2 regions of the Streptomyces sp. R35 genome follow, and region 2 is predicted to be linked to the other one. Evidence: riboswitches for the same ligand, from Rfam matches in the RefSeq annotation. Region 2 holds a riboswitch; the other holds the start of a gene.
The links. Region 2 has a riboswitch for glycine ahead of gcvP (aminomethyl-transferring glycine dehydrogenase). Riboswitches for the same ligand answer to the same signal wherever they lie in the genome.

Region 1: another riboswitch for glycine. It lies ahead of gcvT (glycine cleavage system aminomethyltransferase GcvT); the one in region 2 lies ahead of gcvP (aminomethyl-transferring glycine dehydrogenase).

The regions. Positions count from the first base shown of each region.
Region 1 covers NZ_CP163440.1:7,661,319-7,667,103, reverse strand. The annotation lists gene AB5J50_RS34820 (ABC transporter permease) at 1-471, opposite strand, end outside; gene AB5J50_RS34815 (enhanced serine sensitivity protein SseB C-terminal domain-containing protein) at 875-1,672, opposite strand; gene AB5J50_RS34810 (enhanced serine sensitivity protein SseB) at 1,858-2,649, opposite strand; gene AB5J50_RS34805 (AAA family ATPase) at 2,764-3,438, opposite strand; glycine riboswitch at 3,608-3,717, shown strand; gene gcvT (glycine cleavage system aminomethyltransferase GcvT) at 3,865-4,983, shown strand; gene gcvH (glycine cleavage system protein GcvH) at 5,061-5,438, shown strand; gene glyA (serine hydroxymethyltransferase) at 5,450-5,785, shown strand, end outside.
Region 2 covers NZ_CP163440.1:1,872,284-1,878,068, reverse strand. The annotation lists gene AB5J50_RS08940 (DNA polymerase IV) at 1-731, shown strand, start outside; gene AB5J50_RS08935 (PRC-barrel domain-containing protein) at 847-1,218, opposite strand; glycine riboswitch at 1,333-1,428, shown strand; gene gcvP (aminomethyl-transferring glycine dehydrogenase) at 1,606-4,488, shown strand; gene AB5J50_RS08925 (DUF5999 family protein) at 4,622-4,828, opposite strand; gene AB5J50_RS08920 (hypothetical protein) at 5,180-5,764, opposite strand.

The DNA of each region.
Region 1 (5,785 bases), 5.8 Mb from region 2:
GATGATCGAGTCGACTCGTCCGCCGTAGTAGCCCGCGACGACGCCCAGGATCGCGCCGATCACGTTGGACAGGATCGTCGCCCCGAAGGCGACCACCAGCGACACCCAGGAGCCCTCCAGGATGCGGGTGGCGATGTCGCGCCCGAACTTCGGGTCCACACCGAGCGGGTGGTCCCAGCTCATGCCGCCGAAGCCGCCCTTGGGCAGCGAGGTGTTGGGATCGATCAGATCCTGGTGGAAGGCGTTCGGGTCCAGCCCGAACATCGCCTGGACGGGCCGGGCGAGCACGGCCAGCAGGACGAGCAGCACGACGATGACACCGCCGGCGACCGCCACCTTGTCGCGCTTGAAGCGCGTCCAGGCGATCTGTCCCAGGGAACGGCCCTCGATCTGCCCCTTGTCGACTCCGGCAAGCACGGCCTCTGGCTGTGCTTCCGATGCCGCCCCGGTGGTCTCGATCGGTGCGGTCACAGTGACCCGACCCCTCTCGCCGGTGGTGACCGGCCTACGCCTGCCGCTGTCTGCGGCTTGGTTCACTTGCATGCCGGGAGATGGCCGCAGATGGTGCGGCCTGGTTACCCGGCTTGATCGTTCGACTTGCACTCGCTCACAGGATCGATGACCCCATGTCTGATGGGCGAGTCTTCAGTGCCGCCACGATCACGTGCCAGGCCTGATGGAGAAAGTATGCGCAACCGTGATGCTTGTAGGGGGATTCCGTTATCCGAACAGTGGGTAACGCGAGACGGACGAGGGGCAGTTGGGTCGGAAAGGGCCACGAGGCACCCTTTCCTTCCTTGTCGCCCCTAAACGGGACAACAAGCCCTTACGTCTTCTCGCCCGCAGGTCAGACGGTCGGCCGGGCCGCGCCGGATCAGTATGAGCGCGGCTGCGGGTAACCGTAGCCACCCGCCATCGGTGCCTGCGCCGGGGCCGCGTGCGCCTCGCGGTCGTAGAACGGCCGGGCGTTGGCGCGCAGCCAGATCGCCACCGGGTCGTACTCGTCGGACATCGCGACGGTCGAGACGGGCAGGCCGTCCGGGACCGCGCCGATGGACTGCTGCATCATCGCGCGCACCGAGTCGACGGCGGGCGGCGAAGTGTCGTACACGTCCAGACCGATGGCCAGGTACGGTGCCCCGAGCGCGGGCTGCACCCAGGCGCGGCGCAGCGAGCGCACGGCGGGGGTGCGGTGCGCGTTCTGCGTGATCAGCGCGTAGAACTGCGGGATCTCGATACCGGGTTCGGAGAGCCGGAGCGGGCCCGCGGGCTGGCGCTCCAGGCCCGTGGCGATGCGGCGCAGATCCAGCCAGGGGATGCCGACGCCGCCGCCGGGGGCGTGCGGGTTGAGCCAGAGGCCGAAGTGGTCGGGGTAGAGCGTGCGGGCGACGTCGAGGCCGTCGACGACCTCGTACGAACGGTTCCAGCCGCTGGCCGAGAGCTCCTGGGCGGAGGTGACACAGGGCGCGTACCCGAAGCCGTCCACCTCCATGTTCCCGTACTGCGCGTCCGGGGAGCCGGCCTGGCCGTGCCAGAGCAGCATCCAGACCTGGCCGGACGACGGGGTCGCGAGGGCGCGAAGGAGCGCCTCGTAGGCGTCGTAACGCCCGGGCGTCACTTGGCGCAGCATGTGCTCGACCTGCCCCGCGGCAGCCGTGCCCGACGCGCTCACCTTCTACCGCCCCTTCGCGAACAACACCTTGACCGAGTTATCAAACCAGCTTAGGCGCTCCGCTGGGAGAACCGTTGATAGCTCGGGACTTGCTGTGGTCTGCGGGCTGCGGGTTGGTTGTGGCTGGTCGCGCCCACGCGGCGGAGCCGCACATCGATGCAGCCCCGCGCCCCTATCGGGGCGCCTCAGTGGCCGTACTGATAGAAGGGCCGTACTTGGGCGCGCAGCCAGTCGCCTACCGGGTCCTGGGCCACGTCGAGGAAGATCAGGTTCACCGGGCGGTCCACAGGCACCCGGCCCAGCGCGCGGCCCAGCGCGTCCAGTGGAAGCGTGCGCGCGTCGCCCTCCCATGAGGACAGCTCGACGCCGATGAACATGACCGGGTCGGCGGTCTCGATGGCGGCCAGGCAGCGGCGGGCGGTCAGGACGACGCCGGTCTCGGCGAACTCGGCGGAGGCCGCGGACAGGAAGTCCACCGGGTCCTCCTGCCAGTCGGGCTCGAACAGCCGCACCCGGCCGCCGCTCGCGGGCCCGTCCAGTGGGGTCCGCCCGGCCCGGCACAGTTCGGCGACGGCGAGCGGCGGCAGCGGTACGCCGACCACGCCGTCCGGATTGACCGCGATGCCGACCTGCGGGGGCAGCCCGCGGGCGAACTCGACGGCGGGCGCGATCGTGTACGACATGTGGCCGCCGGTCACCTGGCGGAACTGCTCCTCGGAGCTGAAGACAGGGACGAACGCCTGGCCCTCGATCTCCAGCGTGGGCAGGTCGAGCGGGCCGCTCTGGGGGCCGCCGCCGTTCGGCAGGGGCACCCAGACGAAGCTGCGGCCGAGGACCTCGACGATGCGGGCCCCTGCCGAGGGCACGCCGAGGGAGGCCGACAGCACCTCCTCCAGTTCATTGCCGGGCCATCCGCCGTGCGGATGGGGATGCGGGTGCTCCGGCGCCGGGAAGTCGGGGAATTCGGGGAAGTCCATCTGTCTACCGCCTGCTGTGAACCTGTGAACCTGTGCTCCGGCTGGCAAGGTTAGTGGGCTCGCACCGCCGTCCCGTACGCCCTTTCGTACGACCTCCCGGCGTCGTACGCCCGTTCAGTCGCCGAAGTCGATCCGGCGCAGCACGTCCGCCGCCGCTCGGTCGATGAGGACCGCCGAGCCGCAGCCGTCGGGCAGGTCGCCCTTCTCCACGGAGCGGAGCAGCCGGGTGGCCGCGCCGCGGTGGCGTGCGAACGCGTACCGCGAGACGCCGCGCCCACGCTCGCGCTGACCGTCCAGCGCCGTGCCCGGGGTGACGTCGAGCAGCAGCAGATGCAGCGCGCCGCCCCGGCGCCGGGCCTCGCGGGCGAGCCAGCGGCGCACCCAGGCCTGCGTACCGCAGTCGTGCACGACGACTCCGGTGCCGGAGCGCAGGGCGCGGCGCAGTCCCGCGTAGTGCGCGAGGCGGACCAGGGGGCGGTAGACCGCGTACGGCAGCCAGGCCGCCATCCGGCCGTCCCAGCGGTCGCGGGTGTCCTGGGAGTCGATGCGTGTGCCCGTGACGGCCCGGCGCATCAGGGTCGACTTGCCGCTGCCGGGCAGCCCGGTGACCACGACGAGGTCGAAGGCCCCGAAGTGCAGTCCGTGCGGGCTGTGTCCCGCGCGGTCCCTGAGGTCGCGGACGACGGCCGTCGGAAGCGGCCCGCAGGCCTCCCGCGCCGGGGCGCCGGGCTGCTTGGGCAGCGCGATGCCCGAGGTCGTCGCGTACGCCGTGGTCCTGTTCACCGTGATCGTCCTCCCCTTGGGGTGTGGAGTCCCATCCCCGTCGAGTGTAAAGAGAAGGTAATGCGCGGCGCTTCTTGTTTCGGTACTCGGACTGCCACAGGCCGGTTACAGATGCGGGCTGCCGTGATCGGACGGCGCGTGCAATGATGTGCCCGCCAACTGCATACCGGCCGCTTGAATCCGCGCGGGAGAGTTCCCAGTGACGTACTGCGTACGTCGTGCTGGGACGCCGAAGGAGCAAGTCCCTCCCTTGAATCTCTCAGGCACCGTTACCGCGCGGGCGAGGCACATCTGAAAAGCGGGCCGCTGACCAGTGGCTCCACCCAAGGTGCAAGTCAGGACCACCGTTTCGCGGGGTCGTGATGAACCTCTCAGGTTCCGATGACAGATGGGGAGGAACGACCTCGCCGTCATGCCTTGGGAGCCCCACCGATGAGCAGCAACGCACCCCGTCACACCGCGCTCGATGCCCTGCATCGTTCGCTCGGCGCGACGATGACCGACTTCGCAGGGTGGGACATGCCCCTGCGCTACGGCTCCGAGCGCGACGAGCACCTCGCCGTCCGTACGAAGGCCGGCCTCTTCGACCTTTCGCACATGGGCGAGATCACCGTCACCGGCCCGGAGGCGGCCGCGCTCCTGAACTACGCGCTGGTCGGCAACATCGCCTCCGTGGGGGTGGGCCGCGCCCGCTACACCATGATCTGCCGGGCGGACGGCGGCATCCTCGACGACCTGATCGTGTACCGGCTCCAGGAGCACGAGTACATGGTCGTCGCCAACGCCTCCAACGCCCAGGTGGTGCTGGACGCGCTGACCGAGCGAGCCGAGGGCTTCGATGCCCTGGTGCGCGACGACCGTGACGCGTACGCGCTGATCGCCGTGCAGGGCCCCGAGTCCCCCGGCATCCTGAAGTCGCTCACCGACGCCGACCTCGACGGCCTGAAGTACTACGCGGGCCTGCCCGGCACCGTCGCGGGCGTCCCGGCTCTCATCGCGCGCACCGGCTACACCGGCGAGGACGGCTTCGAGCTGTTCGTCGCGCCCGCCGACGCCGAGAAGCTGTGGCAGGCGCTGACCGACGCGGGCGCCCCCGTCGGGCTCGTCCCCTGCGGTCTGTCCTGCCGCGACACGCTCCGCCTCGAGGCGGGCATGCCGCTGTACGGGCACGAGCTGAGCACCTCGCTCACCCCCTTCGACGCGGGGCTCGGGCGGGTCGTGAAGTTCGAGAAGGACGGCGACTTCGTGGGGCGTACGGCCCTGGAGGCCGCCTCCGAGCGCGCCGCTTCGCAGCCTCCGCGCGTCCTCGTCGGCCTGATCGCCGAGGGCCGCCGCGTCCCGCGCGCCGGGTACCAGGTCGTCGCCGGCGGCACGGTGATCGGCGAGGTCACCTCCGGCGCGCCCTCCCCGACGCTGGGCAAGCCGATCGCGATGGCGTACGTCGATGCCGCGCACTGCGCGCCCGGCACGGCCGGCGTCGGCGTGGACATCCGAGGCAGCCACGAGCCGTACGAGGTCGTGGCTCTGCCGTTCTACAAGCGCCAGAAGTGACACTGGGCGCATCCGCCCAGCTCACCAACCCTCCCCCCCTTCATCAGCACTCCCCCGCGTACAGGAGAATTCAGGCCATGAGCAACCCCCAGCAGCTGCGCTTCAGCAAGGAGCACGAGTGGCTGTCGGTCGCCGAGAACGGCGTCTCGACGGTCGGCATCACCGAGTTCGCGGCCAACGCGCTCGGCGATGTCGTCTACGCCCAGCTTCCGGCGGTCGGTGACACGGTGACCGCGGGCGAGTCCTGCGGCGAGCTGGAGTCGACCAAGTCGGTCAGCGACCTGTACGCGCCGGTCACCGGCGAGGTCGTCGAGGCCAACCAGGACGTGGTCGACGACCCGTCGCTGGTGAACTCCGCGCCCTTCGAGGGCGGCTGGCTGTTCAAGGTACGCATCGCGGACGAGCCGGAAGACCTGATGTCCGCCGACGAGTACACCGCCTTCACCGCCGGCTGAGGAGTCACCGCATGTCGCTTCTGAACACGCCCCTTCACGAACTGGACCCGGACGTCGCCGCCGCCGTCGACGCCGAACTGCACCGCCAGCAGTCCACCCTGGAGATGATCGCCTCGGAGAACTTCGCTCCGGTCGCGGTCATGGAGGCCCAGGGCTCGGTCCTCACCAACAAGTACGCCGAGGGCTACCCCGGCCGCCGCTACTACGGCGGCTGCGAGCACGTCGACGTCGCCGAGCAGATCGCGATCGACCGGGTCAAGGACCTGTTCGGCGCCGAGTACGCCAACGTGCAGCCGCACTCGGGCGCCTCCGCCAACCAGGCCGCGCTCTTCGCGATGGCGCAGCCC
Region 2 (5,785 bases):
GGCTGCTGGGGAAAGCGCACGGGCATGCGCTTCACGCCATGGCGCTGGCGCATGACGAGCGGCCCGTGGTGGCCGAGCGGGAGACCAAGTCGGTGTCGGTCGAGGACACCTACGACGTGGACATCCATGACCGGGTGCGGGTCGGCCTGGAGGTGCAGCGGCTCGCGGACCGGTGTGTGCGGCGGCTGCGGCGGGCCGGGCTGTCCGGGCGGACCATCGTGTTGAAGGTTCGGCGGTACGACTTCTCGACGCTGACCCGGTCCGAGACGCTGCGGGGGCCCACGGACGATCCAGCGGTGGTGCGGGAGGCTGCCGCGCGGCTGTTGGAGGGGGTGGACACGACCGGGGGTGTGCGGTTGTTGGGGGTGGGTGTGTCGGGGCTTGCCGATTACACGCAGGAGGATCTGTTCGCGCAGGCACGGGCCCAGGCCGAGGCCGCCGCAGGGGAATCGGCGGATCAAGAGGAGGCGGAGGAGGCGTCGGAGGAGTCCGGCGCCGAGCAGGTGCCGCCCGTCGAGCGGCGGTGGCCCGCGGGGCATGACGTGCGGCACGCCGAGTTCGGGCATGGGTGGGTGCAGGGGAGTGGGCTGGGGAGGGTGACTGTGCGGTTCGAGACGCCTTACTCCGAGCCGGGGCGTGTGCGGACGTTCCGTACGGATGACTCGGCGTTGGAGTTGGCGGATCCGTTGCCGTTGGTGGTGGGGGCCGTGTGCGATCGCCGTGGGGGGTGAGGTCGGTTTGGTCGTGCGGGTTGTCTGTGGCTGGTCGCGCCCACGCGGCGGAGCCGCATGATGTCAGAGCCCCGCGCCCCTTACGGGGCGCTTGAGCGGGGGTCAAGCAGTCTCATCACCCCTCGTCCGTTCCCGCCAAGTGGCCGAAATCCCGGTCCGGGGGCGGAGGCGGGGCTGCGACATCCAGGCCGTAGTGGTGGTAGAGCTGGAGTTCCTGTTCGGGGGAGAGGTGGCGGCCGACGCCGAAGTCGGGGGCGTCCTTGATCAGGGCTCGGTCGAAGGGGATGCGCAGGGCGCCTTCGACGAGTTCACTGGGCTCCAGGGGCACGAAGGCGTCCCTGCCGAACAGGCCGGTGCGTATGGCCGCCCACTCCGGGACCCCGGTCGCGTCGTCGAGGTAGACCTCGTCGATCGTGCCGATCTTGGTGCCATTGCGGTCGAACGCCTTGCGGCCGATCAGGTTGCGCGGATCGATGTCGGTCTGCACGGGCCCTCCTCTTGGTCGCAACTCATTCGTAAGCACTACAAAAGAGCACATTCAGGAAGGCGGCCACTCGAAGGCTTGGGTCTTGTCCTCGCTGGTAGGCTGGCAGGCGGCTGCTGACCCCGTGCGGGAGAGTCCTCCAGACTTCATCGGAGGCGCCGAAGGAGCAAATCCTCCCCGGAATCTCTCAGGCTCACGTACCGCACGGACGAGGTCACTCTGGAAAGCAGGGCGGGTGTCGATGGCCCCTGCCCTCACCGACGGTGAAAACCGGGTCGTCAGCGGACGAGCCGGTGAAGCTCTCAGGTTGAGATGACAGAGGGGGAGGCCGTCGGGGTACCCGTGCCGGGGTGCCCCTCGAAGGTCGCGTCAGACCAGGAGGCCTCCGCAATGACCGCCAGTCGCATTCCGCTCTCCGAACTCGAACAGGGAATCCCCTTCGAGCAGCGCCACATCGGGCCCGACTCCGAGGCGCGGGCCAAGATGCTCGCACAGGTCGGATACGGCTCGCTCGACGAGCTGACGGCCACCGCGGTGCCGGACGTCATCAAGAACGCCGAGGCGCTGAAGCTGCCGGGCGCGCGCACCGAGGCCGAGGTACTGGCCGAGCTGCGCTCCCTCGCGGACCGCAACCAGGTGCTCGACCCGATGATCGGCCTCGGTTACTACGGCACCTTCACGCCGCCGGTGATCCTGCGCAACGTCATGGAGAACCCGGCCTGGTACACCGCGTACACGCCGTACCAGCCGGAGATCTCGCAGGGCCGTCTCGAGGCGCTGCTGAACTTCCAGACCGTGGTCGCCGAGCTGACCGGGCTGCCGACCTCCGGCGCCTCGCTGCTCGACGAGGGCACCGCCGCCGCCGAGGCGATGGCGCTGTCCCGGCGCATGGGCAAGAACAAGAAGGGCCTCTTCCTGGTCGATGCGGACGCGCTGCCGCAGACCATCGCCGTCATCGAGACCCGCGCCGAGCCGACCGGCGTCGAGGTCGTCGTCGCCGACCTCAGCGAGGGCATCCCGGCCGGGATCGCCGAGCGCGAGATCAACGGCGTACTCATCCAGTATCCCGGCGCCTCCGGTGCCGTGCGCGACCTCAAGCCGATCGTCGAGCAGGCGCACGAGCTGGGCGCGGTCGTCACCGTCGCCGCCGACCTGCTCGCCCTGACGCTGCTCACCTCGCCGGGCGAGCTCGGCGCCGACATCGCCGTCGGTACGACGCAGCGCTTCGGTGTGCCGATGGGCTTCGGCGGGCCGCACGCCGGATACATGGCGGTGCGCGAGAAGTTCGCGCGCAGCCTGCCGGGCCGGCTCGTGGGTGTGTCCGTCGACGCGGACGGGCACAAGGCGTACCGGCTCGCCCTGCAGACGCGTGAGCAGCACATCCGCCGCGAGAAGGCGACCAGCAACATCTGTACGGCTCAGGTGCTGCTCGCCGTGATGGCCGGTATGTACGCCGTCTACCACGGTTCCGAGGGTCTGAAGACCATCGCGCGGCGTACGCACCGCTACGCCACGATCCTCGCCGCGGGCCTGCGGGCGGGCGGGGTCGAGGTCGTGCACGGCGCGTACTTCGACACGCTGACCGTGCGGGTGCCGGGCAAGGCAGCCGACGCCGTGGCCGCCGCGCGCGAGGGCGGGGTCAACCTGCACCTCGTCGATGCCGACCATGTGGCGATGTCCTGCGACGAGACCACCACGCGCAGGCAACTGAGCGCCGTGTGGGCCGCGTTCGGCGTCGAGGGCGATGTCGAGGCGCTGGACGCGACGGCACAGGACACACTGCCGGCCGCGCTGCTGCGCAGCGACGACTACCTCACGCACCCGGTCTTCCACCAGCACCGCTCCGAGACCGCGATGCTGCGCTACCTGCGCAAGCTCTCCGACCGCGACTACGCGCTCGACCGCGGCATGATCCCGCTGGGCTCCTGCACGATGAAGCTCAACGCGACCACGGAGATGGAGCCGGTCACCTGGCCCGAGTTCGGCCAGCTGCACCCCTTCGTGCCCGCCGAGCAGGCGCAGGGCTACCTCACGCTCATCCGTGAGCTGGAGGAGCGGCTCGCCGAGGTCACCGGGTACGACAACGTGTCGCTGCAGCCCAACGCCGGTTCGCAGGGCGAGCTGGCCGGTCTGCTCGCCGTGCGCGGCTACCACCGGGCCAACGGCGACGAGCAGCGCACCGTCTGCCTGATCCCGTCCTCCGCGCACGGCACGAACGCCGCGAGCGCCGTGATGGCCGGCATGAAGGTCGTGGTCGTGAAGACCGCGGACGACGGCGAGATCGACGTTGAGGACCTGCGTGCCAAGATCGAGCAGCACCGCGACGAGCTGGCGGTGCTGATGATCACGTATCCCTCGACGCACGGTGTGTTCGAGGAGCATGTCGCCGACATCTGCGCGCAGGTGCACGAGGCGGGCGGCCAGGTCTACGTCGACGGCGCCAACCTCAACGCGCTGGTGGGCCTCGCCAAGCCGGGTCACTTCGGCGGCGACGTCTCGCACCTCAACCTGCACAAGACGTTCTGCATCCCGCACGGCGGCGGCGGCCCGGGCGTCGGCCCGGTCGGTGTGCGCGCGCACCTGGCGCCGTACCTGCCGAACCACCCGCTGCAGCCCGCGGCCGGTCCCGAGACCGGCGTCGGCCCGATCTCGGCCGCTCCGTGGGGCTCCGCGGGCATCCTGCCGATCTCGTGGGCGTACGTCCGCCTGATGGGCGGCGAGGGCCTCAAGCGCGCCACGCAGGTGGCGGTGCTGTCGGCGAACTACATCGCCAAGCGCCTGGAGCCGCACTACCCGGTGCTCTACACCGGCCCGGGCGGGCTCGTCGCGCACGAGTGCATCATCGATCTGCGTCCGCTGACCAAGGCGACCGGCGTCACCGTCGACGACATCGCCAAGCGGCTGATCGACTACGGGTTCCACGCGCCGACGATGTCCTTCCCGGTGGCGGGCACGCTGATGATCGAGCCGACCGAGTCCGAGGACCTCGGCGAGATCGACCGGTTCTGCGAGGCGATGATCGCCATCCGCGCGGAGATCGAGAAGGTCGGCTCGGGCGAGTGGGCGGCCGACGACAACCCGCTGCGGGGCGCGCCGCACACCGCCGCCGCGCTCGGCGGGGAGTGGAAGCACGCGTACACGCGCGAGGAGGCCGTGTTCCCGGCCGGAGTCTCGGCGGACAAGTACTGGCCGCCGGTGCGCCGTATCGACCAGGCGTACGGCGACCGGAACCTGGTCTGCTCCTGCCCGCCGCTGGACGCCTACGAGGACTGATCAGCGCTCGGGACTTGGACGCCTACGGGGAGTAATCGCCCTCGGACATGCGTCGGGGCCGGTTCGGAGAGTACGTCTCCGGGCCGGCCCCTCATGTGTCTGGATGGCTGTGTGGGCCATCCGGTTGTGCGGCTCAGGCGGCCGTCATCGCGTATTCGCTGCCTCGTGGGCGGTGCGGGGCGATGATCTGGCCGTCGGGCAGGAGCTCACCGGTGTCCTCGAAGAGCAGAACGCCGTTGCACAGCAGGCTCCATCCCTGCTCCGGGTGGTGCGCCACAAGGCGGGCGGACTCCCGGTCGGCTGATTCGGCTGACGGACACGGTGGCTGGTGCTGGCACATTGATGGGATCTTTCGCTGGGTTGAGAGGTGAGTGATGGCTGTGGTGTCTGTCCCGCGGCTCGATGTGGTCATGGCCGCCCCCCGTTGGTGTGTGGTCTGGAACCCAGTGTTGCCCTACGGGCGTCAATCCGCAGGGATTTAGCGGCACCGCTTCTCACAGGTTGATGACGCATCACCCGTGCGGACGGTTCATTCCAACTGCACTGTCACTTCGGGTGGTTTGACGTGGCCGAATGGGGCTAGTCCGGTCGGGCCGACGGGCGCGTTTCCCCTCGTACGAGCGGGGTGCGGCCCTAACGAGCAAAGTGCCCCGCGGCCGAATGAACGGCGGCGGGGCACGGTTGCTTTCGCTTACGCGGGGGAGCTCAGCAGCGGGGCCGGCGTGACCCGGTGGGTGAGTACGGGCAGCAGTTCGGCGACGCGGTGTGGACGGTGTGCGGCGATGCCGGGCGGGGCGGGCGCCAGCGGCACCAGGAGGTCGGTGGCGGCCGGGTGGCCGGTGCTGCCGTCCGCGGCGGTGTCGCCGTGCAGCCAGAGAGTGAGCATGTACAGCTCGGGCACGGACAACAGGCGTGCCTGGTACGACTGCTGCATGCTCTCCGCCTGGCGCAGGGCGCGTTCGGTGGCGGTGATGTACGGGCCCTCGAAGAAGTGCGAGAAGGCCCAGCCGTCGGGGGTCAGCATGGTCTCGGCCGCGGCCACCGCGCGGTCGCCGCAGCGGATCAGGAAGCGCCACCCGGCGAGCCGGGTGGCGGACGCGCCCGCGGGGGTGATCCGGTCCAGGACGTGTACGGGCAACGGGAGTTCGGGTGTGGCGGGTCCCTGGGCCATGCGGAGGGACGGAGTACGGGCCTCGCGGACAGCGGTGGGGGAACCGAGTGCCGTGAGGACGGAGCGCAGGGCGGGCGCGGGAGCCGGGGGTACGTGCAGCGGCATGGTGGGTCGCCTCTCATTCGA